4 regions of the Rhizobium sp. 01N48 genome follow, and region 1 is predicted to be linked to each of the others. Evidence: predicted binding sites of a transcription regulator. Region 1 holds the regulator's gene; each other region holds the start of a gene.

Evidence for each region. The regulator PhoB, encoded in region 1, activates phosphate uptake and scavenging genes when phosphate is short. The targets are predictions, from matches to a motif close to TGTCATNNANCTGTCAT.
Region 2: the regulator PhoB is predicted to act here: its motif matches at 4,162-4,178, upstream of AC1DOG_RS00260 (DUF1045 domain-containing protein).
Region 3: the regulator PhoB is predicted to act here: its motif matches at 5,086-5,102, upstream of ugpB (sn-glycerol-3-phosphate ABC transporter substrate-binding protein UgpB).
Region 4: the regulator PhoB is predicted to act here: its motif matches at 3,801-3,817, upstream of AC1DOG_RS01805 (BtaA family protein).

What each region holds. Positions count from the first base shown of each region.
Region 1 is NZ_JBFTQT010000003.1:398,240-405,306, forward strand. Features, by position in the region: gene apaG (Co2+/Mg2+ efflux protein ApaG) at 1-260, shown strand, start outside; gene AC1DOG_RS08370 (Hsp33 family molecular chaperone) at 322-1,317, opposite strand; gene argF (ornithine carbamoyltransferase) at 1,410-2,327, opposite strand; gene AC1DOG_RS08380 (aspartate aminotransferase family protein) at 2,375-3,571, opposite strand; gene AC1DOG_RS08385 (GcrA family cell cycle regulator) at 3,999-4,544, shown strand; gene phoB (phosphate regulon transcriptional regulator PhoB) at 4,627-5,310, opposite strand; gene phoU (phosphate signaling complex protein PhoU) at 5,347-6,060, opposite strand; gene pstB (phosphate ABC transporter ATP-binding protein PstB) at 6,104-6,919, opposite strand; gene pstA (phosphate ABC transporter permease PstA) at 6,934-7,067, opposite strand, start outside.
Region 2 is NZ_JBFTQT010000001.1:50,511-57,577, forward strand. Features, by position in the region: gene AC1DOG_RS00245 (response regulator) at 1-2,095, shown strand, start outside; gene mnmC2 (tRNA (5-methylaminomethyl-2-thiouridine)(34)-methyltransferase MnmC2) at 2,109-2,849, opposite strand; gene AC1DOG_RS00255 (NAD(P)/FAD-dependent oxidoreductase) at 2,848-4,026, shown strand; gene AC1DOG_RS00260 (DUF1045 domain-containing protein) at 4,251-4,973, shown strand; gene puuE (allantoinase PuuE) at 5,072-5,995, shown strand; gene uraD (2-oxo-4-hydroxy-4-carboxy-5-ureidoimidazoline decarboxylase) at 5,995-6,492, shown strand; gene AC1DOG_RS00275 (nucleotidyltransferase family protein) at 6,552-6,845, shown strand; gene AC1DOG_RS00280 (HepT-like ribonuclease domain-containing protein) at 6,842-7,067, shown strand, end outside.
Region 3 is NZ_JBFTQT010000006.1:259,050-266,116, reverse strand. Features, by position in the region: gene AC1DOG_RS14525 (cupin domain-containing protein) at 125-613, opposite strand; gene AC1DOG_RS14520 (sn-glycerol-3-phosphate import ATP-binding protein UgpC) at 765-1,868, opposite strand; gene ugpE (sn-glycerol-3-phosphate ABC transporter permease UgpE) at 1,871-2,719, opposite strand; gene ugpA (sn-glycerol-3-phosphate ABC transporter permease UgpA) at 2,734-3,618, opposite strand; gene ugpB (sn-glycerol-3-phosphate ABC transporter substrate-binding protein UgpB) at 3,685-5,013, opposite strand; gene AC1DOG_RS14500 (YraN family protein) at 5,137-5,520, opposite strand; gene rsmI (16S rRNA (cytidine(1402)-2'-O)-methyltransferase) at 5,510-6,370, opposite strand; gene dnaN (DNA polymerase III subunit beta) at 6,700-7,067, shown strand, end outside.
Region 4 is NZ_JBFTQT010000001.1:365,739-372,805, forward strand. Features, by position in the region: gene AC1DOG_RS01790 (lytic murein transglycosylase) at 1-827, opposite strand, end outside; gene AC1DOG_RS01795 (glycoside hydrolase family 25 protein) at 910-1,707, opposite strand; gene AC1DOG_RS01800 (class I SAM-dependent methyltransferase) at 1,838-2,512, opposite strand; gene AC1DOG_RS01805 (BtaA family protein) at 2,509-3,753, opposite strand; gene AC1DOG_RS01810 (serine hydrolase domain-containing protein) at 3,933-5,324, shown strand; gene AC1DOG_RS01815 (transglycosylase SLT domain-containing protein) at 5,346-6,260, opposite strand; gene AC1DOG_RS01820 (LysE family translocator) at 6,409-7,044, opposite strand.

The DNA of each region.
Region 1 (7,067 bases):
TACGCCTCGTCAACCGCTATTGGAACATCACCGACCAAAACGGCGTCGTCGATGAAGTGAGCGGCGCCGGCGTCGTCGGCGAGCAGCCGACGCTCAGCCCTGGCGACACATACGAATACTCATCGGGCTGCCCGCTCGATACGCCATCGGGCCTGATGTTCGGCCACTACCAGATGGAAACCGACAAAGGCGAGGTCTTCCAGGTGGAAATCCCCGCCTTCTCGCTTGATTCACCGGGCCTGCTCAGAGTCCTGAACTAACCTTTTTGTTGCATGCCGCTGCCGCAAAGCCGCTGCACACTTTTGCGCGACATGCCTCAGGTCATTCAGCCGCCTGCGCGAGTTCTTCGGCCTCGAAACGATAGGTCGTCGAGCAGAATTCGCAGGTGACCGCGATCTTGCCCTCTTCCTGGCTCGCCTCGATCTCCTCGGCGGAGAAGCCCTTGAGCACGCCCTTGATCTTCTCGCGCGAGCAGGAGCAGCGGTCGAACACTTCGCGCGGCTCGTAAACGCGCACGCCGCGCTCGTGGAACAGCCGGAACAGCAGGCGCTCGACGCCGACCTGCGGATCCGTCAGCTCGTCGGCGTCGATGGTTTCCACCAGCGAGCGCGCTTCGGCCCAGGCATCGTCTTCCGCATGCTTGATGGTACCTTCGTCGCCATCGCCGCCATGCAGGTCGGCCTGGCGCATGCGCTCGGGCGCTTCCGGCAGGAACTGGGCAACGAGGCCCCCTGCCCGCCAGCGATGACGCGACTTGCCTTGCTCGTCGCGGTCTAACAGTTCGGCGGCGGCGAGGCGCACGCGCGTCGGGATCTGTTCCGACTGACGGAAGTAGGTGCCGGCGATATCCTCCAGCGTGGCGCCGTCGAGCGCGACGATGCCCTGGTAAGGCTGGCTGAACTTGCCCTGGTCGATGGTAAACGCCAGCATGCCCTTGCCGAGCAGCTGCTCTGGCTCTGCGCGGCCGGCGGCGACCGCCTCGTCCAGAAGCGTCTGGTCGAAGCGGGCATAGGCACGCACGTTCTCGGGCGTCGAGAAATCGGCCACAAGCAGATCGACCGGGCCGTCGCTCTTGGTCTGCACGGTGAACTTGCCTTCGAACTTCAGCGACGTGCCAAGCAGCACCGTCAGCGCGATGACTTCGGCCAGCAGACGGGCGACGGGTGCGGGATAGTTGTGGCGATCGAGGATCGCATCCAGCATCGGGCCGAGCTGGACGGCGCGACCGCGCACATCCAGGCCTTCCACCTGAAACGGAACGACATGATCATCACCGGCGAAATCGAATTCGCCAAGGGTGGCTGCAGCTTCTGCCATGGTCTTCTCCTAGTCTGAGGGCAGTGGACGAGCCCGTCCATCCGCCAGCGCGGCCACGGGCCTGTCCGGCCCGATGTGGCCTCCAGTATGGTTCAGATCGCGCCCAGGCACCAAGCAAGAATCGACTTCTGCGCATGAAGACGGTTTTCCGCTTCATCGAAGACCACGGATTGCGGGCCGTCGATCACTTCGTCGGTAACTTCCTCACCACGATGGGCCGGCAGGCAATGCATGAACAATGCATCCTTGTCGGCCTGTGCCATCAAAGCCGAATTGACCTGATAAGGCTGGAAGACGTTGTGACCCCGGGCCCGATGTTCCTGATTCATGGAGACCCAGGTATCGGTCACCACGCAATCGGCGCCGGCGACCGCACGGTCTGCATCATGGCTCAGCATGATCTCGGCGCCCTCATTGCGGGCCCAGTTCAGATAGTGATCCTTCGGCTCGGAACCAAGAGGTACCGCCATGTTCATGCGATAGCCGAAACGGGCAGCCCCTTCGACCAGCGAATGCAGCACGTTGTTGCCATCGCCCATCCAGGCGATCGTCTTGCCCTTGATCGGGCCGCGATGCTCTTCGAAGGTCATGATATCGGCCATGATCTGGCAGGGATGGGTATCATCCGTCAGCGCGTTGATGACGGGAACGGTCGCATGTTCGGCGAGCTCCAGCATGCGGGCGTGATCGGTGGTGCGGATCATGATAGCGTCGACATAGCGCGACAGGACCTTCGCGGTGTCGCCAATCGTTTCGGCGCGGCCGAGCTGCATTTCGGTGCCGGAGAGGAACAGCGTTTCGCCGCCGAGCTGGCGCATGCCGACGTCGAAGGAGACGCGGGTACGCGTCGAGGGCTTTTCGAAGATCATCGCCAGCATCTTGCCTGCCAGCGGCTTGTCGCCCTGGCCAGCCTTGAAGGCCTGCTTGCGGGTCTTGGCGTCGTCCATGATGACCCTGAGGTCGGAAGAGGTTACCGCGGAGAGATCGAGAAAGTGTTTTGGGGAAGCCATCTGTCTTTAACCTGTTGCGCCCGCCATCCGGCCGGGCATCCATCCATTCAAGCCGTCTTCTTTGCCTTGGCGCGCACGCTCTCGGCGGCGCGCTCCAGGCGCGCGAGGCCTTCGCGGGCTTCGTCAGCGGTGACGACGAGCGGGGGCAACAAACGGATGACATTGTCGCCGGCCGGAATGGCCAGCAGGTTGGCAGCGCGGATGGCCTGCAACAGCTCAGTTGACGGAACAGCCGCCTTGACGCCGAGCATCAGGCCTTCGCCGCGGATATCCTCGATCACATCAGGGAAACGATCCTTCAGCGATGCAAGGCCCTGACGGAAGACTAGCGCGACGTCGTTGACGTGGCGCAGGAAGCCTTCCTCGAGGATGACATCGAGCACGGCATTGCCGACGGCCATGGCGAGCGGGTTGCCGCCGTAGGTCGAGCCATGGGTGCCGGCCTTCATGCCGGAGGCCGCTTCGGCCGTTGCCAGGCATGCGCCGAGCGGGAAACCACCGCCGATGCCCTTGGCGACCGCCATGATATCGGGCGTCACGCCGGACCATTCATGCGCGAAGAGCTTGCCGGTGCGGCCGACGCCGGACTGAACCTCATCGAGGATCAGAAGCAGGCCGTTTTCGTCGCAGAGCTGGCGCAGCGCCTTCATGAATTCCGTGGTCGCCGGGCGGATACCACCCTCACCCTGTACCGGCTCGATCAGGATACCGGCCGTGGCATCGGTGATCGCGGCACGGACGGCTTCGATATCGCCGAAGGGAACCTGGTCGAAACCGGGCGTCTTGGGGCCGAAGCCTTCGAGATACTTTTCCTGGCCACCGGCGGCAATCGTTGCCAGCGTGCGGCCGTGGAAGGCGCCTTCGAAGGTGATGATGTGGAAGCGCTCGGGATGGCCCTTCGAATACTGGTAGCGGCGCGCGGTCTTGATCGCGCATTCCAGCGCTTCGGCGCCGGAATTGGTGAAGAACACCTTATCCGCGAAGGTTGCATCGGTCAGCCGCTTGGCAAAGCGCTCCTGGCCGGGGATTTCGTAAATGTTGGAGAGGTGCCAAACCTTCTCGGCCTGATCCTTCAGCGCGCCGACGACGTGCGGATGGCTATGGCCGACGGAGGTCACGGCAACGCCCGCGCCGAAATCGAGATATCGCTCGCCAGTTTCGGTGATCAGCCACACGCCCTCTCCTCGCTCGAACCGCAGCGGGGCACGAGAGTAGGTATCATAAAGCGGCGCGGCTTCAGCCATGGCGCGATCTCCTGTCATTCGCTCAACAAAGGCCCGGACTCCGGCTAAAAAGCGGGTGCCCGGAAATGAAAAATGCCGCCTTTCGGCGGCGAGGGGCACTATTGTCTTTTCGCAGTGCGATGTCAACAAAACTGAGCTTTTGCCGCATGCGTCAAGCAAGCATCGGGGCGCCGGCGAGCTATCAACAGCTAATGTTGCAGAAATGACTCTACCACCCAGCAAGTTGGGGAAAACCGAGAAATCGATTCGCCGCGATTCAACCGACTCTTGTCACGGAGTCGCCCTCACTCTAGGTTAAAACTCAATTACTAGACTGCATGCGGCGGAACTAGTCACCAAAATCGAGCAAGCGTTTCTTGGTCCGGACACGTCCGTGCCATGGGTGAAGGATTCTGCCTACACCAACGCAATAAGGCGGAGACAGGGCATGAACTGGACAGACGAGCGCGTTGAAAGACTGAAGAAGCTTTGGGCCGAAGGCTTGAGCGCCAGCCAGATTGCGGCACAACTTGGCGGTGTAAGCCGCAACGCCGTCATCGGCAAGGTCCACCGCCTGAACCTGCCTGGCCGCGCCAAGGCCGGCGGCACGACGACCGCGACCAGAGCGCCGAAGCGCCCGGCGGTTTCGACCCCGCGCGCTGCCAGCAACTTCAATTCCGCACGCATCTCGCCAAGCCGCGCCGTTGCCCGCCCGCAGGGCGCAGTGGCTCTCAAGGAAGAGATGGACATCGATGCGATCGAGGAAGTCCGCTACCGTCCGGCTTCCAACGTTGTCGTTCCGATCTCGCGCCGCCTCGGCCTTACGGAACTGACCGAGCGTACGTGCAAGTGGCCGGTCGGCGATCCGCTGACTGACGATTTCCACTTCTGCGGCTGCGAGTCCCCTGACAACTCGCCATACTGCACCTACCACCAGCGCATGGCCTACCAGCCGGTCAACGAGCGCCGCAAGGCAGCCAACCGGGTCGCATGACCCGGAAAGCCGGATAAGGAACACAAGAAAACGGGCCCTCGCGGGGCCCGTTTTTCGTTGGATCGGATGGAATGGAAGCGCCTTACGCTTCCATGGAATAGCCGGCGCCGCGAACCGTGCGGATGACATCCTGCATGTTGGAGAAGTTGAGCGCCTTGCGCAGGCGGCCGACGTGCACATCGACGGTGCGTTCGTCGACATAGATGTCATGGCCCCAGACGCCATCGAGCAGCTGCGAGCGGGAGAAGACGCGGCCCGGCGACGACATCAGGAATTCCAGCAGGCGGAATTCGGTCGGTCCGAGGCGGACTTCGCGGCTCTTGCGGTGAACGCGGTGGGTTTCGCGATCGAGCTCGATATCGCCGCACTTCAGCAGCGAGGAGAGCACTTCGGGCTTGGCGCGGCGCAGCATCGCCTTGACGCGGGCAACGAGCTCAGGCGTCGAAAACGGCTTGACGACATAATCGTCGGCGCCGGTCGACAGGCCGCGAACGCGTTCGCTTTCCTCGCCACGGGCGGTCAGCATGATGATCGGCAGGCGCTCCGTCTCGGGGCGCATGCGCAGGCGACGGCAGAGCTCGATGCCGGATACGCCGGGCAGCATCCAATCGAGGATCAAAAGATCAGGCGTGCGTTCCTGCAGCCGGATCTCGGCCTCGTCACCGCGAAGGATGGTATCGACTTCGAAGCCTTCGGCCTCAAGGTTATAGCGAAGAAGCACGCTCAGTGCTTCTTCGTCTTCAACGACTGCTACTCTTGGGATCATTCGTCTCGGTCTCCTGGGGGCGTGGGTCCGGAACGCTTATTCCGTGACCGCGCCGACGGTGTTGGCGGTGTCGTCCTTCGGACGCTCGCCTTCCGGCTGGGCGCCGGTAGCCATGTAGTAGATGGTCTCTGCGATGTTGGTGGCGTGGTCGCCGATGCGCTCGATGTTCTTGGCGCAGAAGAGAAGGTGCGTGCAGCTGGTGATGTTGCGCGGATCTTCCATCATGTAGGTCAGCATCTCGCGGAACAGCGAGGTGTACATCGCGTCGATTTCCTCGTCGCGTTCGCGGATCGACTTGGCACGATCGGCAACGCGGCTGGTGTAGACGTCGAGAACTTCCTTGAGCTGGACGAGCGCCAGTTCGGAGAGATGCTCGAGACCGCGGGCGAGCTTGCGCGGAACGCCCGTGCTCTGAACCGCGATGACGCGCTTGGCGGTGTTCTTGCCAAGATCGCCGACGCGCTCGAGATCGGCCGCGATGCGGATCGAGCCCATGATTTCGCGAAGGTCGGCGGCCATCGGCTGGCGGCGGGCGATGGTGATGATCGCCTTTTCGCCAATCTCGCGCTCGGCGTGATCGAGGATCACGTCGTCGGAGATGACCTTCTGGGCGAGCGAAGTGTCGCCGTTGACGAGCGCGCGAACGGCGTCGCCGACCATCTGTTCCGCGAGGCCGCCCATTTCGGAGATGCGGCGCGTCAGGAACTTGAGATCATCGTCATAGGCGGAATAGATATGTGTCGATGCCATGGGGCTTATCCTTGAATGTCCTGAGGTTTACCGGTTTCGGAGATCAACCGAAGCGGCCCATGATGTAATCCTGGGTGCGCGGATCATCCGGGTTGGTGAACATCTTGTCGGTATCGTTCTCCTCGACGAGGTTGCCGAGGTGGAACATGGCGGTGCGCTGCGAAACGCGGGCTGCCTGCTGCATCGAGTGCGTGACGATGACGATCGTGTAGGCTTCGCGCAGCTCGTGGATGAGCTCCTCGACCTTGGCGGTCGCGATCGGGTCAAGCGCCGAGCAGGGCTCGTCCATCAGGATGACTTCGGGGCTGACGGCAATCGCGCGGGCGATGCACAGACGCTGCTGCTGACCACCCGAGAGGCCGGTGCCGCCTTCATGCACGCGGTCCTTGACCTCGTTCCACAGGCCGGCGCGCTGCAGGCTCTGCTCGACGATGACGTCCATGTCGGCCTTCGCCTTGGCGAGACCGTGGATGCGCGGGCCGTAGGCGACGTTTTCGTAGATCGACTTCGGGAACGGGTTCGGCTTCTGGAACACCATGCCGACGCGGGCGCGCAGTTCGACGACGTCGATATCCGGATCGTAGATATCATCGCCATCAAGCGTGATCTTGCCGGTAACGCGGCAGTTGTCGATCGTGTCGTTCATGCGGTTCAGGCTGCGCAGGAAGGTGGACTTGCCGCAGCCCGATGGACCGATGAGAGCCGTCACGGTGTTTTCGCGGATGTTCAGCTTCACGTCGAAAAGCGCACGCTTCTCGCCGTAGTAAACCGAGACGTCCTGGCCGATCATTTTATACGGAATGGTATTCATCTTCTGGTCTAGCGCCTTCTCAACTGCTGCTTCCGTCAACATGTTCATGATGTTTACTCCGTTTACCAGCGGCGCTCAAAGCGACGACGCAAGAGAATGGCTCCGAGGTTCATGACGATCAGGAACAGGAGCAGGACGATGATGGCGCCGGACGTGCGCTCGACAAAGGCGCGTTCGGCTTCGTTTGCCCACATGT
Region 2 (7,067 bases), on a different contig from region 1:
GCTGACCTATGCCGATGTCTCGGCCGTGCGCCGGCATGAGCGTGAAATCCACGCCGCCCGCGAAGAGCTCGAAAACCTCGGCGAGCTGATGGGCGATGCGACGCATGCGATGTCGCAAGGGCTGCTCGTGCTGCAGGATGGCGAAATCCTGCTCAGCAACGATGCGCTGGCCGGGATGCTGGACCTTGCATCCGAGCGCGTCGCCGTCGGGCGCAACTGGCGCGAGATGCTGGCCTTCTGCGCCACGCGCGGTGATTTCTCGGAAGATGCCGACCACCTGCTCAACGATATCGGCCAGGCGCTTGCCGACGGCCAGCCGGCGTCGCATCTGTTTCGTGTGCCCGATGGCCGCTGGGTGCAGATGGACGTCATGGTCAGCGCGCGCCGGCACTGGGTCGTGCTGTTCACCGACATTTCGGCGATGAAGATCCGCGAAGTCGACCTGGAGAGCCTGCTTGAACGCGCCGAGGTCGCCGATCGGGTGAAGTCGGAGTTCCTGGCCAATATGAGCCATGAAATCCGCACGCCGATGAATGGCGTTCTCGGCATGGCGGAACTGCTGTCGAAGACCAATCTCGATACGCGCCAGAAGACCTTCGTCGATATCATCACCAAGTCCGGCAATGCGCTGATGACCATCATCAACGACATTCTCGACTTCTCGAAGATCGATTCCGGGCAGATGACGCTGCGGCGCGTGACCTTTGATCCGATCGAGGCCGTCGAGGACGTGGTGACGCTTCTGTCGTCGCTGGCGGCGGAAAAGAGCATCGAGCTTCTGGTGCGCGTCATGCCGGGCCTGCCCGCCGCTATCATCGGCGACGCCGGGCGTTTTCGCCAGATCGTCACCAATCTCGTCGGCAATGCCGTCAAGTTCACCGAGCGGGGCCATGTGCTGGTCGAGCTCGGCTATGTTGCGGGTGCTGCCGACGAGATCATGGCGACGCTGCGCATCGAGGATACCGGGATCGGCATGCCGAAGGACCGACTCGACCAGATTTTCGGCAAGTTCTCGCAGATCGATTCTTCCTCCACGCGGCGTCACGAAGGCACCGGCCTGGGGCTGGCGATCACCGCCGGTCTCGTCGATCTGTTCGGCGGCTATATCGAGGTCGACAGCGCTGTCGGCGAAGGCTCGGTCTTCACCGTCACCCTGCCGTTTACCGTCGGCGCCAGGCGGGCCGAGCCGCGGCCGCTGCCGGTCAATGTGCGCGGCGCACACGTGCTTGTCATCGACGACAACGCCGTCAACCGCCAGATCCTGACCGAGCAACTCACGCAATGGGGCTTCGATGGCGCGGCGGCCGAAGACGGCGTCGAGGGGCTCGCCATTCTGGAGGAAGCCTTCGCGCTCGGTGTTTCGATCGATGCGCTTGTGCTCGACTACCAGATCCCCGGCATGAACGGCGCCGATATCGCCCGCCTGCTGCGCGCCGACGAACGCTTCGCCGACTTGCCGATCGTCTTCCTGACGTCGATGGATATCTCCGGCACCGAGAAGGAATTCGCGGCGCTGAACGGCCAGGCGCATCTGATGAAGCCGGCGCGGGCCAACGTGCTGCGCAATACCATCGTCGACGTCGTCCGGACCAACCGTATCAGGCTGGCGCCGACGCTGCGCCCCGTCATCGAGGCGCCGCCGCTGGAACCTGAATTATTGCCGGAACCACTCAACGAAAGAGCGCCGCCGTCCTTCATCGATGTGCTCGTCGCCGAGGACAATGAGGTCAACCAGATTGTCTTCACGCAGATCCTGCAGGCTACGGGTCTCAACTTCCTCGTCGTCAAGAACGGCGAAGAGGCTGTCGAGGCCTGGGAAGCCTATACGCCGCGCATCATCATGATGGATGTATCGATGCCCGTGATGAACGGCCACGACGCGGCGCGGCGCATCCGCGAGCTTGAGCGCGGGCAGGGGCACCGCGTGCCGATCATCGGCGTCACCGCGCACGCGCTCGACGCCGACCGCGATCTCTGCCTGGACGCCGGCATGGACGACTACATGGCCAAGCCGATCAGCCCGGAACTGCTGGAAGAAAAGATCGCACTCTGGCTCGGCAAGGAAAGCCGCGCGAGCGGGATTTCGCTGAGCTGATCCGGATCTCGACCTAACCCTCGGCGCGCTTGACGCCGCAGAGCATTTCGCGCTTGCCGGCGAAACCCGGACGGCGCTCGACCGCAAAGCCGGCGGCGCCCAGATTGCGCCGGACGAAACCGGCGGCGGCGTAGGTCGCGAAGGTGCCATTGGGGACGGTCTTTTCGCAGACGAGCGTCATCAGCTCCTGCGACCACATGTCGGCATTTCGCGATGGGGCGAAGCCATCCAGATACCAGGCATCGAAGCCGGCCTTAGCGGCCGCCACGCCATCGAGCGCCCGACCGCAGACGACGCTGAGCGTGGTCTGCTCGTCGAGCTTTAAGGACAAGGTGCCCTCGGGCTGATCGGGCCAGGCCGAGACCAGCGCGATGCGCTCGGCGTCGATCTCCGGCCAGTGCGACAGCGCGCGGTCGATCTCGTCTCGCCGCATCGGGTAGAGCTCGAAGGACATGAAGTGCAGATGCTGTCCTTCCGCGCGCTCCAGCTTCCAGTTCCTGAAGGTCTCGGCGAAGTTGAGGCCGGTGCCGAAACCGAGCTCACCGATCAGGAAGTTTTGCGCCTCGGCCCATCGCTCGAGCAGGCCGTTTCCGGCGAGGAAGACATGGCCGCATTCGAGGCGGCCGTCGGTCTGGCAATAAAAATGGTCGCCAAAGGCCGGCGAATAGGGCATATCGCCGTCGCGCCATTCAAGCGGCCGGTTCGCTATCTCAGCCTGTGCCAAATTAATCTGATCGGGATCGATGTCTGTCATGTCAACAGCCGATAGTCCGGCCTTGCCCTCGGGTCAATCGTCCACTGAACTGTTGATCGTCGGCGGTGGCATCATGGGCCTTTGGGCGGCCGTCTACGCCGAGCGCATGGGGATCGACGCGGTGCTGATCGATGCCGGCGTGCTCGGAGGTGGGGCGAGCGGTGGCCTGCTCGGCGCGCTGATGCCGCACATGCCGGACAAATGGAACCCGAAGAAGCAGTTTCAGTTCGATGCGCTCGTGGCGCTTGAGGCCGAGGTGGCGCGGTTGGAGGCCGAGACGGGTCTCTCAACGGGCTACCGTCGCTCCGGCCGCCTGATCCCGCTGCCCAAGCCGCATCTGCGCGATATCGCGCTCGGACATTCAGCCGATGCCGACAGCCATTGGCATGCCGGCGAGCGCCGCTTCCATTGGCATGTGATCGATACGCCCGCAGTATCCGGCTGGCCGGACGCTTCCGGTATGGAGGGCGGCTTTGTGCATGACACGCTGGCCGGCCGGGTGGCGCCACGATCGCTGACGGGTGTGCTCGCAGCGTTCCTCCGCCGCGCCAAACACATCCGCATCATCGAGAATTCAGCTGTTCGCGGCATAGATGCCGAGCGCGGGATCGCCGAGACCGATGAGGGGCCGATTGCCTTCGGACATTGCATCATTGCGGCCGGTTACCAGTCGTTTCCGCTTCTGGCGCGCGACACGGCGGGCCTGACACAGCCGCTCGGCCAGCCGGTGAAGGGACAGTCGGCGCTTCTGAAGGCCGATATCGATCCTGGCCTCCCGACAATCTTCCGCGACGGGCTCTACGTGGTGGCGCATGAGGGCGGGCATGTCGCGATCGGCAGCACCAGCGAGAACCGTTTCGACGCACCCTTTTCGACCGACGGGCAGCTGGATGTGCTGGTCGAGAAGGCGCGGGCGCTGGTGCCTCTGCTGCGCGATGCGCCCGTTTTCGAGCGCTGGGCGGGGCTGCGCCCCAAGGCGATCGACCGCGACCCGATGATCGGTCCGCATCCCGCGCATGAGAGACTGCTGGCGCTGACCGGTGGCTTCAAGGTCAGCTTCGGCCTAGCTCACCGGCTCGCCGAGGCGGTGGTGCGTATGGCAGCTGGCAGCGCGATACCGTTTGCGGTGCCCGAGAGCTTTCACCTGATCAATCATATTCACGTCGCTTCACGCTAAAGTGCCTCGCGCTCGCTTGAATTTTCTCGTTTCGCCTACGCTTTTCCGCTTTTCGCCGTCTTGATCCTGAAATCAGCGGCCACTTTCGCGAGATATTTGGCAATTCACGTTAAACGTGAATTAGCACTCGCTGTCCTTCGTCAATCTGTCATGCAAATCGCCTATCTGCTTGCAAAACGGCGGCGCGCTGACGAGTCGCGCCTGGTGCCGACGGAGAAAATTGCATGCGATACGCCATCTGCTTCACGCCCGCCGCGAATGACCCGCTGTCGCATGCGGCTGCCAATTGGCTTGGCCGAAACGTGTTTTCTGGCGAAATGGTGGAGCCCACGGCGATCCGCGGGCTCAGCATCCACGAGGTCGCCTTTCATACGGCGGTGCCGCGGCGCTACGGTTTTCACGGCGCGTTGAAGGCACCATTCCGGCTTGCTACCGACATGTCGGAGCCGCAACTCCTGCGGGAACTGATGCGCTTCTGCGGCACGCTGACGCCATTTTCCATTCCGCGGCTCGAGGTTGCGCGCACCGGTAGCATCTTCAGCCTGGTGCCTTCGCTTCCCTGCGACAACGTCCAGTATCTGGCCTCCTCGATCGTGCAGCAGTTCGACCAGTTCCGGGCGCCGCTCAGCGATGCCGATATCGAGCGCAGCGATCCGGATGGGCTTTCGGCGGCGCAGTTCGCCAATCTGCATCGCTGGGGATGCCCCCACGTGATGGACGAGTTCCGCTTCCACATGCCTTTGACCGGACCGGTCAGCCTGGTCGACATGTCGCGCATCGAGCGATCGCTGCGCAGCGTTTTCGAGCCGGTTCTCGTCGATCCCGTAAAGATATCGAACGTGGCGCTGATGGTCGAAGAGGGCAATGGCGGGCCGTTCCGGGTGCATTCGCTGCATCCGATGGGCAAGGTCAGCGCGCGGCGCGAGCGGGTTCCCGTTCCGGCCTAAGCGGTTGTGCCACAAAGGCAAAACTCTGTTGCGCAGTTTCCGCCTCGACATTCGCTCTTGAGGTGTTACCGTTCGCCGACTTTCTGGAAGGTGATTTCATGGTATCCGAGACTTACCCGCGCAATCTCGTCGGCTATGGCCGCAACACCCCCGACCCGAAATGGCCCGGCGGCGCCAATATCGCCGTGCAGTTCGTCATCAATTACGAAGAGGGCGGCGAGAGCTGCATTCTGGATGGCGACGCGGCCTCGGAAAATCTGCTGTCGGAGATCGTCGGCGCGGCGGCATGGCCCGGCCAGCGCAATCTCAACATGGAATCGATCTACGAATACGGCTCGCGGGCCGGTTTCTGGCGGCTTTGGCGGATGTTCACCGAGCTCAAGGTGCAGGCGACCGTCTACGGCGTGACGCAGGCCATGGCGCGCAACCCCGAGGCGGTGGCGGCGATGAAGGAAGCCGGCTGGGAAATCGCCAGCCACGGCTACCGCTGGTTGGAATACAAGGATTTCCAGGAAGAGCTGGAGCGCAAGCATATTCTCGAAGCCGTGCGGCTGCACACCGAACTAACAGGCGAGCGGCCCTACGGCATGTACCAGGGCAAGCCATCCGACAACACGCTGCGGCTGGTGCAGGAAGAGGGCGGCTTTCTCTACTCGTCGGACAGCTATGCCGACGATCTGCCTTTCTGGGTGAAGGGCGTGGACGACAAGCCGTTCCTCATCATTCCCTATACGCTCGAAACCAATGACATGCGCTTCGCCACGCCGCAGGGCTTCAACTCGGGCGACCAGTTCTTCACCTATCTCAAGGATGCCTTCGATACGCTTTATGAAGAGGGTGAGGCGGGCAGCCCGAAGATGATGTCGATCGGCCTGCATTGCCGGCTTGTCGGCCGCCCGGGCCGCGCGGCGGCGCTGAAGCGCTTCATGCAATATGTGCTGGAGCACGAGAAGGTGTGGATCCCGCGCCGCATCGAGATCGCCGAGCATTGGCACAAGCACCACAAGCCGGAGGCCATCTGATGATCGCGCGCGACGAGTTCATCTCCCGCTTCGGCGGCGTCTTCGAGCACTCGCCCTTCATCGCCGAGCGCGCCTTCGACGACGGTTTCGTCGGCGAGACACTCGACGTCGACCGCGTGCACACGGCGCTGGTGGCGATCTTCCGCGCCGCGAGCCCGGAGGAACGCCTCGGCGTTCTGCGCGCCCACCCCGATCTCGCCGGCCGCCTGGCGATCGCCGGTGAGTTGACCGAGGATAGCAAAAAGGAACAGGCCGGCGCCGGCCTCGACCGGCTGAGCCCTGAGGAGCACCAGCGCTTCACCGAACTCAACCGCGCCTATGTCGAAAAATTCGGCTTTCCCTTCATCATCGCGGTAAAGGGTCTCGACAAGCAGGCAATCCTCTCGGCCTTTGAAAAGCGCATCGACAACAGCCGCGACGCGGAATTCGAAACGGCGACGGCGCAGGTGGAACGCATCGCGCTCCTGAGGCTCGAGGCGCTTCTGCCCTCGCGCTGATGGCGCCGCTTTTCTCTTGTCCGTCCGCCGCTTATAGTCGTCGAGAGGGAGCGAGTGCGATGCGACCATCGGAAGTGCTGGAGCAAAACAGGCAAGCGATCCGCGAGGCGACCAAGCGCTTCAACGCGGCGAACCCGCGTGTGTTCGGCTCGGTGGCGCGGGGCGAGGATCGGGCGGATAGCGATCTTGATATTCTGGTGGATGCGCTGCCCGGAAGCACGCTGCTGACGCTGGGCGGTTTGCAGGATGCGCTCGATCAGATGATGCTTGGCACTGAGGTCCACTTGCTGACACCGGGTGACTTTCCGGAAGATGTGCGCCGTGAGGTTCTGAACGAAGCAAAGCCGATATGAGCCCGGAGCGGATCGCCAAGCTTCTCGATCGTATGAGGCAGGCGGCGGCCGATGCCCATCGCATGATCGAAAACGTCAGCAGGGAAGAGTTCATCGATAATCTTGTCCTGCAACGGGCCGTGGGCATGAGCCTGCTGATGGCTTCAGAAATCGCATCGCAGTTGCTCAAAGCGCATCCGGAGTTTGTGTCCGAGCACCCGGAATTTCCTTGGGCCGCCATGC
Region 3 (7,067 bases), on a different contig from region 1:
TTAGCGATTGCCGGACAGATGTAGGCCGCAGAGGGCGCGAACGCAACGGTCAATGGACGGCTTTTGTGCGGTGCGCCGGCGCAATTGGCCGGCGTTCCCTTCAGGCTTCAACTCTAGCCGTGTTTCAGGCCGCGATGCCCTGTTGACCGCTGCCGCGCAGCAGGTTGCGCAGGCGATAGGCGAGCGCCACGGGCTTGGGGAATGGCTTGCGCAGGAAGGCGACCTTGCGGACGTAATTGTCGACCCGCCAGCTGGCCCAGGTGCCGCCGGCGAAGAAGGCGACGTCGCCGGCGCGCAGCATGCGCTCGGTGCCGTCGTCGGCGGTGATGTGAACCTCGCCCTCGAGGATCATCACCGTCTCGTCCCAGCCGAAGAACCAGCGGAACTCTCCCGCCGTGCAGTCCCATATCGCCGTCAGCGCGGCATCGTCGTGGCCGCGCGAGTGCTCGCCGGTGCGCGCCTGCGGATCGCCGGCGACAATCCAGTCCGGATTGATCGGCGTCGGTTTCATGGCGATGAGATCGCTCGAATGCGCGACGAAGGACTTGCCGCGCGGCAATGCCACGATGTCGGGCATGGAGCGGGCGGCCAAGGCCATCGCGCTCGCGAACATAAGATGCAGTGATGCCACCAGAACCCCCTGAGTATAGGCTATCCCCTAGTGTGGGGGATATCAGAGAGTCCTCACGGAGCCGTTCAAACATTCGCTAAAGTTGTAACGAGTGTCGCGATAATGCAACGCCCGCCTAACGCGGGCGCTATCGTCAAGCGGGCTGGGCAGCCATGGCGGGCTTAGATGCGCCATCGGTGTCGGCGGCGACGATGCGCTTGCCTGTGTCGGCCGCAAAGAAATGCAGCTTTTCGGGCGCGATGGTCAGGCGCAGTTCGGCGGGAATGTCGATATCGGGCGCCAGCACTGCGGTGATCGGCTGATCGCCGAGCAGGCCGTGGACCAGCCGCTGGGCGCCGAGTTCCTCGACATATTCGACACTGACTGGCATGGCGTGCTGGTCGGGTCCGGCAAGGCAGAGATCCTCGGCGCGGATGCCGACGGTGACGGCGCCCGAGGTCGGAGCGCAGCCGGAAAGGTCGATCAGGCTCGGCCCGAGCGCCAGCTTGTCGCCGTGCAGCTCGCCCTTCAGGAGGTTCATGGCCGGAGAGCCGATGAAGGAGGCGACGAAGGTGGAGGCCGGGCGGTGGTAGACATCGAGCGGCGAACCGACCTGCTCGATCTTGCCGCCGTTCAAGACGACCAGACGGTCGGCCAGCGTCATCGCTTCCAGCTGGTCGTGGGTGACGTAGATGGAGGTGGTGCCGAGACGGCGCTGCAGGCGCTTGATCTCGCCGCGCATGGACACGCGCAACTTGGCATCGAGGTTGGACAGCGGCTCGTCGAAGAGGAAGACGGCCGGCTTGCGGACGATGGCGCGGCCCATGGCGACGCGCTGGCGCTGGCCGCCGGAGAGCGCCTTCGGCTTGCGCTCGAGATACTGGTTGATCTCCAGCATGCGGGCGGCCTCGGCCACGCGCGCATCGATCTCGGCCTTCGGCGTCTTGCGGTTCTTCAGGCCGTATTCCAGGTTCTGGCGCACGCTCATATGCGGATAGAGCGCGTAGTTCTGGAAGACCATGGCGATGTCGCGATCGGCGGGCTCGACATTGTTGACGACCCGCGCGCCGATCTTCACCTCGCCTTCGGAGATGGTCTCGAGGCCTGCGATCATGCGCAGCAGGGTGGACTTGCCGCAGCCGGAGGGACCGACGAGCACGATGAACTCGCCATCGGCAATCTTGAGTTCGATGCCGGAAACGGCGCGAACGCCGCCGTGATAGATCTTGCCGACATTATCGACGTCGATGGAGGCCATTGTTACTTCTCCGTCTCAACCAGGCCTTTGACGAAAAGGCGCTGCATGAAAATGATGACCAGAACCGGCGGCAGGGCCGCGAGGATGACGCCTGCCATCACAAGGTTCCATTGTGTATCGCCATCCAGCACCGCGGCCAGGCGCTTGATGCCCATGACGACGGTGTAGTAGCCGGGTTCGGTGGTGATCAGCATCGGCCAGAGATACTGGTTCCAGCCGTAGATGAACATGATGATGAAAAGTGCCGCGATATTGGTGCGCGACAGCGGCAGCAGGATATCCCAGAAGAACTTCATCGGGCCGGCGCCATCGACGCGCGCCGCTTCCATCATCTCTTCGGGAACCGTCAGGAAGAACTGCCGGAACAGGAAGGTGGCGGTCGCCGACGCGATGACGGGAATGACGAGGCCGGCATAGGAGTTCAGCATGCCGAGATCGGCAACGACCTTGTAGGTCGGCAGGATGCGCACCTCGATGGGGAGCATCAGCGTCATGAAGATGATCCAGAAGGCGACCGTGCGGAAGGGAAAGCGGAAATAGACGATGGCGAAGGCCGAGATGATCGAAATGGCGATCTTGCCGATCGCGACCAGGATGGCCATCGCCAGGCTGTTGCCGAGCATCAGGAGGAACGGCGGTGCGCCGGCGTTGGATGCGCCGGTCCCGAGCAGCACGCCGTAGTTCTCCAGCATCTGGTGGCCCGGCGTCATCGGCACCACGCCGGTCAAGAAGTCCGAGGGACCGCGCGTCGAGGCGATGAAGGCGAGGTAGACGGGGAACACCACCATGCCGATGCCGATGATCAGCACGAAGTGGGTGAGGAAATTGAGGAAGGGACGGTTCTCGACCATGGCTGGCTCTCGCTTCAATACTGCACTTTGCGCTCGATCCAGCGGAACTGGACGACGGTCAGGACGACCACGATCAGCATCAGCACGACCGACTGCGCGGCCGACGGGCCGAGATTGAGACCGACGAAACCATCGGCATAGACCTTGTAGACAAGGATGTTGGTCGATTGCGACGGACCGCCCGAGGTGGCCGCGTCGATGATCGGGAAGGTGTCGAACATCGCGTAGGTGATGTTGATGACAGCCAGGAAGAAGGTGGTCGGCGACAGCAGCGGGAAGACCACGGTCCAGAAGCGCTTGATGGGTCCGGCGCCATCGATCGCGGCGGCTTCGGTCAGCGAATGCGGGACCGACTGCAGGCCGGCGACGAAGAACAGGAAGTTGTAGGAGATCTGCTTCCAGGCGGCGGCGATGATGATCAGGATCATCGCATTGTTCGGGTTCAGGCGATGGTTCCAGCTGTAGCCGAAATGTTCCAGCACATAGGGAATGATACCAACGCTGGGGTTGAACATGAACCACCAGAGCAGGCCGGATGCGGCCGGCGCAACGGCATAGGGCCAGACCAGAAGCGTCGTATAGAAGCGCTGCGAGCGGATCACGCGGTTGACGCAGATCGCGAAGAGCAGCGACAGCCCCATCGACAGCACGGTGACACCGATCGAGAAGACGAAGGTGACGGTCAGCGAATTCAGATAATCCGGATCTTGCAGCAAGCGCGTGTAGTTCGCCAAACCGACGAAGGTGTCCTTCAGACCGAAGGGATCCTGGCGCAGGAAGGACTGCCATACGGCCTGAACCGCCGGCCACACGAAGAAGACGATCGTGATGAGCAACTGCGGTGCGATCAGGAGATAAGGCAGGAGACGGCTTTGGAAGACGGTGCGTTTGGTTTGCATGCATGACCCCTCAAGGAAAATGCCCTCCCCGGACGGGCCGGAGAGGGCTGACGGAGGGAGCGACCCTTAGTTGGAATTCGCTGCTTCGAATTCGCGCAGCTTGGCATTGCCCTGCTTTGCGGCTTCGTCGAGCGCTTCCTGACCGGTCTTCTTGCCGTTGAGAACGGCTTCGAACTGCTGGTCGATGACGTCGCGGATCTGCGTCAGGTTGCCGAAGCGAACGCCCTTGGAGTTTTCCGACGGCGTGCCGCGCATGATCTGCTTGATGGCGATGTCAGAACCGGCGTTCTTTTCGTAGTAGCCCTGCTTCTGACCAAGCTCGTAAGCAGCGTTGGTGATCGGCAGGTAGCCGGTGAACTGGTGCCAATCGGCCTGAACTTCAGGCTGCGACAGGTAGGTGAAGAACTTGGCGGCGCCCTTGTAGACAGCCTTGTCCTTCTGACCGTTCAGAACCCACAGCGTTGCGCCGCCGATGATCGAGTTCTTCGGATCCTGGGTGACGGTGTCGTCGTAAGGCATCGGCGCGAAGCCGACCTTGAAGTCCTTGGCGTTGTTGATGACGCCGGCGCGCGAAGCAGACGAGTTCATGTAGGCTGCGCACTGCTGCGAGTAGAAGAGCGGAGCAGCGTCGGCACCGGCGCTCGGGCCGCCGTACTTGTAGACGCCTTCATCCTGCCAGGTCTTCAGGTGATCCCAGAACTTGGCCTGGTTCGGGCCGTTGAAGGTGAACTCGGCGTTCATGCCGCCGAAGCCGTTCTGCTGGGTGCCGTAAGGCAGGTTCTGGATGGCGGAGTAGTTTTCCAGGCCAACCCAGGTCGCGCCGTAGGACATGGTGAAGCCGCACTTGGCAGCGCCGGAAGAGACGATCTTCTTGCTCATTTCGGCAAGCTCGGCCCAGGTCTTCGGAGCGACTTCAGGATCGAGGCCGGCCTTCTTGAAGACGTCCTTGTTGTAGTAGAGGATCGGGGTCGACGAGTTGAACGGCATCGACAGGATGTTGCCCTCAGCGTCGGAATAGTAGCCGACGACAGGCGCCAGGAACTTCGACGGATCCCAAGGCTCACCCTCGTCCTTCATCAGCTGGTAGACCGGGTAGACGGCGCCCTTGGCGGCCATCATCGTGCCGGTYCCGACTTCGAAAACCTGAACGATGGCGGGCTGCTGGCCGGCGCGGAAGGCGGCGATAGCGGCCGTCAGCGTCTCGGGATAGGTGCCCTTGTAAACCGGAACGATCTTGTATTCGCTCTGGCTGTCGTTGAACTTCTGGGCAACTTCCTCGAGCTTCTTGCCGAGCTCGCCACCCATGGCGTGCCACCAGGTCACTTCGGTTGCAGCAAAGGACGCGGAAGCGGACAAAGCAACCGCAGCAGCGGCCAATGAAATCGACTTAAACATGAAAAACCCTCTCCACCGTTGTTGGCGTGAGGACGCAATAGAGGCCTATTGTGACACCTCCTTAACAGTTTTGTGACGGGCCGATTACAAATTCCGAAGAATTTACTCAGCTAACGAAAGCGATCAGAACGCATCGCGCAAATGGACCGGCCATCGCCCGGGCAAGATGGCGACGATGTCGTAGCGTTGAGACAGGCGGGCATGGTCGCGCTGGCGGGAGAGCCAGAGATCGCTGGCACCACGGATGCGGGTCTGCGCGAGATGCGAGACGGCATCGACGGCCGCGCCCTCGTCGCGACGCGCCTTCACCTCGACGAACACAGCCAGATCGCCCTTGCGGGCGATGATGTCGATCTCGCCGAGGCGCGTGCGGTAGCGCAACGCGACAATGCGGTAGCCTTTGAGAATGAGATAGAAAGCGGCGATGTATTCGGAGACATGGCCCCGACGCAGTGCCTTGCGGCGAAGACCCTTTTGATGCGGGTCCGTAGCGTCGTTACCTGACATCGCCCGCCTTTCGGTCGAGAAGGCGCTGATAGAGTTCCTTGCGGGGGAGACCGGTGATGCGGGCGGCCTCGGCGGCGGCCTTGGCGGTCGGAAGCGTTTGCGAGAGATCGGCGAGGATGGCGTCGATATCCGTCTCTTCGATCGCGCGTTCCGGCGCCGGGCCGATGACGAGGACGATCTCGCCTTTGACATTATCGACATCCGCATAGTGAGCGGCGAGCTCGGCGAGCGTGCCCCGGCGGAATTCCTCGTAGCTCTTTGTCAGCTCGCGGCAGACGGATGCCGGGCGATCGCCGCCGAGAACGTCCGCTGCGGCAATGAGCGTGGCGCCGATGCGGTGCGGGGATTCGAAGAACATCAGTGTCGCCGGCGTGGCGGCGAACTCGGACAGGCGGTCGCGGCGGGCCTTGTCCTTGGTGGGCAAGAAACCGGCAAAGAGGAAGGCATCGTTCGGAAGGCCGGAGCCGACAAGGGCTGCCAGCGGCGCCGATGCGCCAGGGATCGGGATCACCCGATAGCCGGCTTCGATCGCCGATTGCGCGAGGCGGTAGCCGGGGTCTGAGACCAGCGGGGTGCCGGCATCGGAGACCAGCGCCACGGATTTGCCCGCTTCGAGCGCGGCAAGCAGCCGGGGCCCGGCTTCGTCGGCATTGTGCTCGTGATAGGCGTAGGGGCGGTTCTGGATGCCGTAGCGATCGAGCAGCACGCGGGTGACGCGGGTGTCCTCGCAGGCGAGCACATCGGCACCGGCGAGCGTTTCCAGCGCGCGCAGCGTTATGTCGCCGAGATTGCCGATCGGCGTCGCGACGAGATAAAGGCCGGGCTCCTGCGGGCGGGCGGGAACGGCCATGTTGTGCAGGCGGAAGCTGCGCTGCCTGCCGCCCTCTGTCGTCGTCTCGTCATTGCTCAAGATATGTGTGCCCTTTCTGGCTTCCGGCCTTTATGGGCGACACCTTTCTCTTCGGCAAGGGGCAGGACTTCGCCGGTAACGGTGATTTCTGTGAGCATCCGCAGCGAAAATGGCAATTGCTGGGGCAGCGACCTTTGCGCCTCTTGCATTCGTCCGCAAAATTCTGCCATTTTGCGCGTCCAATCCTCCGATCCCAGCTTTTGGGAAAGGCATTATTCAGGCGCGTTCAAGCGCGCCCGGGCAGTAACGGTCGAAAGCGGTAGCATCCCATGCGTATTACTATTGAGCGGTCCAACCTTTTGAAGTCGCTGAACCACGTTCACCGCGTGGTTGAACGCCGCAACACGATCCCGATCCTGTCGAACATCCTGCTGCGCGCCGATGGCCAGAACCTCGACATGAAGGCGACCGACCTCGATCTGGAAGTGACGGAAGCGACGCCCGCCAATGTCGAGCAGCCCGGCGCCACCACGGTTCCCGCCCATCTGCTTTACGACATCGTGCGCAAGCTTTCCGACGGCTCGGAAGTTCTGCTCGCCACCAGCCAGGATGGCGGCTCGATGACGGTTCAGTCCGGCCGTTCGAAGTTCTCGCTGCAGTGCCTGCCGGAATCCGACTTCCCAGACCTGACGGCCGG
Region 4 (7,067 bases), on a different contig from region 1:
CCCGACTTCTCGAAGGGCAGGTCCTGCGGGATGGTGACTTCCTGCAGCCAGGGCTGGCCCTTCTGGAAGCCGAGGTGCTGGATGAACTTGGCGGCGGTCAGGATGGCGTCCGGGCCGCTCTGCTTCAGGCGCACATGGCCGTCGCCGTCGCCGTCCATGCCGTAGGCGATGATATCGCGCGGCAGCATCTGGACCTGGCCGATTTCGCCGGCCCAGGCGCCGGTGTTGGTCTCGGGGTCGAGGTCGCCGTGCTGGACCATCTCGATCAGCGCGATCAGCTGCGGGCGGAAGAGTTCCGGACGGCGGCAATCATGAGCGAGCGTCACGAGCGCGTTGCGGGTGTTGAAATCGCCCTGCACGGCGCCGAAATCGGTTTCCATCGCCCAGAAGGCGGTGATGACACCAGGGGGCACGCCGTATTCCTGTTCGGCGCGGGCAAAGACGTCGGCGAACTGCTTCATCTTCTGGCGGCCGATGTCGAGGCGGGCCTGGCTGACGGTGCGCTGGGAGAATTCGAGGAAGGTCTGCTTGAACACGCCCTGGGCGCGGTCGCGGCTCAGCACCTTCGGATCGATCTGGGCACCGGCAAGCGCCTTGTCGGCGGCCTCTGCCGATGCGCCGGCTGCGATCGCTTCGGCCTTAACGCCGGCGAGGAAGGTGGAGAGATCGCCGTCACATGCGAACGCAGGCGCGGCGGGGGCTGCCGCCGTCGCGGGCGCCTGACTGGCCGGTGCGGCCGGGGCCGGTGTTTGCGCTGCCGCGCCGGTCGCCAGACCAGCGGCAAGGAGGAGAGCGAGCGCAGAACGGCTTGCAGGCGTGCGGTGCATGGAGTGTATCCTCGTCATTGCTTGAATTGCTGTCGATGTCCCAAATGATTGTGACAGAAGCAAGAAAGAAAACGGGACGTTACTAAGAATTCCTATCCTTGGATACGGCAGCGACCCAGTTATTCCAGTTCTTCGCCGAACCCGCGAACACGTTAATGTCAGTCGGGCCCTTGATCCCAGGGATCACGCCGGTCGAGGTGTACTGCCAGAAGGCCCAGCGACGGTTGGCGTAGGTGACCTCAGGGTGCTTCGCGACGGAGCGGACCCAGAAGTGATAATCCTGGAAATAGCCGTCGAGATTTTCGCGGTGGAAGTCGACCGAGGTGTAGATGATCGGGCGCTTGCCGTAATAGGCTTCGAGCCTGTCCATGAAGCGCTTGATCTCGGAGCGCACGGTCTCGGGATCGGGACGTGTGCGGCAGGTCTTCGATTCACCGTTCCACTCGACATCGAGCACCGGCGGCAGCTTCATGGATTCCTTCGGCACGTTGCTGATGAACCAGTCCGCCTGTTCGTCGGCGGACGAGCAGAAATAGTAGAAATGATAGGGGGCGTGCGGAATGCCGACCTGGCGAGCTTCCTGCCAGTATTCGCTGAAGCGCGGGTCGATGCGGTCCTTGCCTTCGGTCGCCTTGATGAAGGCGAAGTCGACGCCCGACTTGCGCACCGTCTGCCAGTCGATATCGCCCTGCCACTTGGAGATGTCGATGCCGTGGATGGCGTTTTGCTGCGGATGCTTAGGCCCGAAATCCTGCGGATCGGTGTCCTGGAACCGCATCTTCGGCTTTATGGAGGCGGTGGAGAGATAGTCATAGCCCGAGGAGGTGCAGCCAGCGAGCATAAGGGCAAGGGGCAATACGCATAACAGAAGCCGGCGCATGGATGTTCCGTCGTGAACCGAATGATCTTTTTGCCCCACAGCCTGACCTTCGAATTGACGCGTCCAGCGCTTAGATGCCCTCTCTATTCACCATATCAACGTAAAAAATCGGTTAGTTTCAAGCTAAATATTAGCGGGCCTTAATTATTATCGCGCGCCAGGCATAGCCGCCGCCGATCGTCTTGAAGATCAGCTGGGCATTTTCCTGGTCAGCCTTGGCCTGCAGGACGTCTCGCAGCGTCGCGCGCGGCGTGACGTGGAACTTGTCGAGCCACGAGCGCAGCAGGGCGCGAAACCAGCCAGGCAGGCCTTCCTGCTGGCCGAAATCGACGACGTGCAACTGGCCGCCGGGCGCGAGTGCCGCGAGCGAGGCGTCGATCGCGCGTTCCCAATCGGGGATCATCGACAGCGCGTAGGAGATCATCACCCGGTCGAAGCCATCAACGCCGAAATCGCGGGCGTTGAAGGCCGTGGCGTCGGCGACGCGGAAATCGGCCGAGGTGTTCAGGCCCGCGAAGGTTTTGCGGGCCGAGATCAGCATTTCCTGCGAGATGTCGAGGCCGTAGAGCTTGGCCTCAGGATAATGCCTGTGGGCCAGCGCCAGGTTGCGACCGGTGCCGCAGCCGACCTCGAGCAGCGTGGCGCCCTTGATAAGATCGAGATTGCGGATCGTCTGGTCGCGGCCAAGGAGATAGTATTTGCGCGTCAGATCATAGATATGGCGCTGGTAGCGATACATGCCGTCCATCAGGTCGGCATGTTTCTCAGAGGGGGCGTCCACCGGGCTCATATCTGTCTGGCTCATGGCTTCTTCACATAGATGTGGAAGCCGCCGTAGATCGCCGAGCGGTCGAGCGCGGTCAGTTCGAGCGAGCGATCCTCGAGATAGGTCCACTGGTCGCGGATGGCGGGCGACAGGCGGCCTTCGATGATGCTCTTTTCGGCGGCGGTGCGGAAGATGACGCGGGCGCCGTCGCGGGCGGTGCGCGAAATTTCCGACCAGACGTCGTTGAGCTGCTGGTCCGTCATCCAGTCCTGCGCATCGAGCAGGATGTAGCGGTCGCGCGAGGCGGCCGGTTCGCCGGCAAGCAGTTCGGTGAAGCTTGCATGATGAACGCTGACGCGATCGACATTGGCGCGGATCGCCTCGTAGTGCTCGGCCTTCAAGTAGGTCGGCAGCGGGCCTTCGCCTTCATCGGCATAACGGCGGGCGAAGGCCTGCCACGCGAAGTAGTTCTCCTGCATCGGGAAATGACAGGTGAGCTTTTCAAGGCGGTGGCGCAGAACCGGCGCGATCGAATTGTCGGCGGCGAGGCTTGCGAGCTCGTCATATTGCTGCGGCGGGATGCCGAGGCCGAAGAGCGAGCTCTTGCGGCTGGTGATCCAGCGCACGACAGGCTTTTCGAACAGAGGCGCGATCTTCTCGTCGAAGAGCTGGCGCTGTTCTTCCATCGTCTTCGCCTTGGCGACGCCGGTGAGGTCGATGCCATGGACGCGGGCGAGAAGGTGGGCGGCGCCGATAAAGCGGCCGAGCAGGCCCGTCTTGTAGATGTTGCGGTCGAAGACGGTGACGCGGCGGCGGCCGAACTTGCGGCCGTTCCAGTAGTTGCTCGTGGCTTCATCCAGATTGGCCGACAGGAAGCGATCGAAGGCCTGGCTGTTGGCGGACTGGTTGGGTCTTGCCAGGAAGCGAACGAGATCGGCGTGAGCGGGAAGGTGGCGGAAGGCGCCAAGCTTCAGCTTGTTCAGCGCGATATGGTGCGGGTTGAGATCGACGACGTCGATCGAAGCCGGGCTTTGCGAGAGATAGGCGAGCATGTTGCAGCCGCCGGAGCCGATGGTGACGATGCGGTGATGCGGCTCGAGCTCCATTGCCTTCATGTCGAGATCGGGATCTTCCCAGATCTGCGGATAGACGAGGCCGGAAAAGAGCAACCCGAAAAGACGTTCGGACAGGCCCTCTTTCGAAAAGGCCTTGTGGCGGAGAAGAGCTGCCTTGAGTTTCCGGTTCTTGCGGAAGCCGGCATCCGGGGCAAATTCCGTCATAAGTGAGTCTCTCAACATTTAGCGTTCAGGGCGTTTAACGCGGCGGCGCTACAGTTTGATGACGTCCCCTGTGGGCGGCCGGGCTGCGGGCGCCTCGCGCAATTGGGAACGGCCGGGACTTGACGGCGCTTTCTAAAGGGCAATTTTCCTGTTTCTCTATTGGCTGGGGAGGGGTGCTCATGGGACGCGTTCTGCGCATCTTGAAGGCGGCGGCTGCGGGTGTTGCTGTCATCGTCGTTGCGGGTGCGGGCTGGCTTTATGTCAGGCCGCCGGAGCTGCTCAGGATCGGCGACGGCTATGCGGCGAAGATCGTCTGCTCGAATGTCTTCTTGGCGGGGCGCGATGCGAATGCCGTGCTTGCCGAAGACGTCCAGGCGCCCGGCAATCCCTTACTCAGATTGATTCGCGTGCAGGTCGATGAGGCCGGCAAGCAGGTGACGGCGCGCATCCTCGGGCTGTTTGCGGCCAATTATGCGATCTACCGCGATGGCCTCGGCTGCACGGCCGTGCCTGATGGCGATTTCGCTGCTGCGCGAAAGGCGGTGCCCGAGCCTGTCGTCGCGAAGCCTGCACAGGACGCAGCCGCGCTGCCGATCGAAAACGACGCGGCGATTGCAGCACTGCTCGCCGACCCTGATTTGACGGGCGCGCATATGCGCGCCGTGGTCGTCTTGCATGACGGCAAGATCGTCGCGGAGAACTACGGCAAGGGTTTCGGGCCGCAAACGCCATTGATCGGCTGGTCGATGACCAAGACGGTCAATGCGGCGCTCGTCGGCCGGCTGATGCTCGACGGCAAGATCGGCGCCGAGGATGCCGGGCTGTTTGCGCAATGGCGCGACGACAAGCGGTCGCAGATCACGCTTGGGCAGCTGCTTGGGATGGAGAGCGGCCTCAGGTTCAACGAGGATTATGGCACCGTGGCTGACGTCACGCGCATGCTCTATCTCGACGCCGACCAGACGGCGCTGCCGGCAAGCCTTGCTCTCGACGACGACCCCGGCACGCAGTTCAACTACTCTAGCGGAACATCCGTGTTGATCTCCCGCATCTGGATGGATCGCCTTGGCGACGAGAAGCAGGCGATCGACTATCCGAGGACGGCGCTGTTCGATCCGCTCGGCATGTCGAGCGCGGCGTTCGAAGTGGATGCGCGCGGAACTTTCGCCGGCAGTTCCTATCTCTATGCGACGGCGCGCGATTGGGTGCGGTTCGGGCAGTTCCTGCTGCAGGATGGGGTCTGGAACGGTGAGCGGCTGCTGCCCGAGAGCTTCATGAGCATGATGCGCACGCCGACGGCATCTTCCGGCGGCATGTATTCGCATGGTCAGTCCTGGCTTCGCCCGCCCGGCAGCGGCAGGAGCGGGGAGACCGGCATTCCGGACGACGCCTTCTGGCTGGAAGGACATGACGGACAGAGCATGGTGATCGTGCCCTYGGCCAGTCTCGTCATGGTCAGGCTTGGCCTGACACCGAGCTGGCTCAGATACCGGCCGGAAATTCTGCTGAAGGAGATATTGGCGAAGCTGCCGCCGCCGACCCGATCGGCCTCGGCCGATCTCGCGCAATAGAGACGTTAAAGGCTGTAAGGCTTAGTAGTTGCCGTGGGCGATGTCGTCCATGCCCTTGCGCTTTGCGTCGTAGTAGTAGCCGCGGGCATATAGCCTGACGGCGTTGTCTTCGCTGTTGTCGGACACCAGCCATGCGCCGCGCAGGTATTTGGCGGCATATTTGATGTTGGTTTCGGCGTCGAACAAGCCTTCAGGCTGTCCGTCGTAACCCATCGACTTGGCGGTGTTGTACTTGATCTGCATGAGGCCGAAGTAGCCGCGCTTGTTGTAGGCCTTCGGGTTGTATCGGCTTTCGCGGTGAACGACGCGGTGAAGCAGCGTCGCGGGAACCTTATAGATCTGCGAGTACTTTTCGATGATCTTGGTGATCGCGCTCTTTTCGACCGTCGGTGCGCCATCGTCGTCGCTGTCATTGTCGCTGAACATCGGCGGCGCGGTCGGCGGGTCCATCGGGCCCGACGTGTCGAAGCCGTAGTCCATCATCGAGTGCGGCGTGGTGTCGATCGCCGACAGGGCGGCAATGGCATTGTTCTGCGGGCTGGCGGCGAAAGCAAGTTCGGTCGACGGAGCACCCGGACGCGGTGTCGGCACCACGGACTGGATCGCGGTCATTTCAGGTGTCAGCGGGATCTGGCCGTAAGCGGCAGGCTGCAACTGCGCGGTCTGCTGCGCCGAATCGACTGTCGGCATGGCGGCGGTTGCGACGGATGGAGCGGTCTGATCGCCGCCGATCTGAGTACCAGGTGTGCCTTCGCCTGCTGGAATGGCCGCGAACATCGCGTCTTCGCCGGGCTTCGGGGTAGGGACGACGACCTGTTCGGCCATCAAATCTGCCTGGGAGGTGTATTCGACGCTCGAGCAGCCAGCAGCAACGCAGCACAGCATCGTGGATACGATGAGATTGCGTTTCAAGCCGGAAATACCGATCGCTGCCATACTCTCACTCTCGTGAAAACGCGCCACCCCGGCAGCGTCAAAAGTTACCAAAAACCTTAAGCCCTGAATTGCCAATTAACCTATTCGTTGCTTTGCGGCAACCCACGGAAAATTTCTTGAGCTTTTCGCGGTCGGTAACCTGAGATTCTCAGGCGGCGATACGGCGATATCCGGCGGTCACGGCACCGGCTGCAATGAGCAATGTGCCGCCCGTGCGATTGACCGCGCGCTGCACGGCGGCCTTGCGAATCAGGCCCCGCGCGGCGTGCGCGGCAAGCGCGTAAGTGGAGGCGTTGATTGTCGCGAGCACGAGGAAGGTGGCTTCCATGATCAGCATCTGACTGAAGAAGGGAAGCGCAGGATTCAAGAACTGCGGCACGAAGGCGACGAAGAACACGATGCTCTTCGGGTTGAGCGCGGTCACCACATAGGCGTGGAGGAAAATCTTCAGCGATTTCTCCTCGGGCAGATTGTCATTGTCGGCCATCGGGCCGTCAATGATCGGCGCCCGCCAGAGCTTGATGCCGAGCCAGATCAGATAGGCGCCGCCGATGAACTTCAGGACGGTAAACAGCGTGGCCGACGCCGCCAGCAGCGCGCCGAGGCCGAAGAGCGACGCCGTCATCGCGGTGAAGTCGCCGAGCGCCACGCCGCTCACGGTCGCAAAGGCTGTCTTGCGGCCGTGGCCGAGCGCGTAAGATACGACGAGGAGAATCGTCGGCCCTGGGATAGCCAGCATGATTGCCGATGCGGCAGCAAATGCCAGCCAAGCTTCGAGCGACATGGAATCTCCTCCTCTTTCATTAG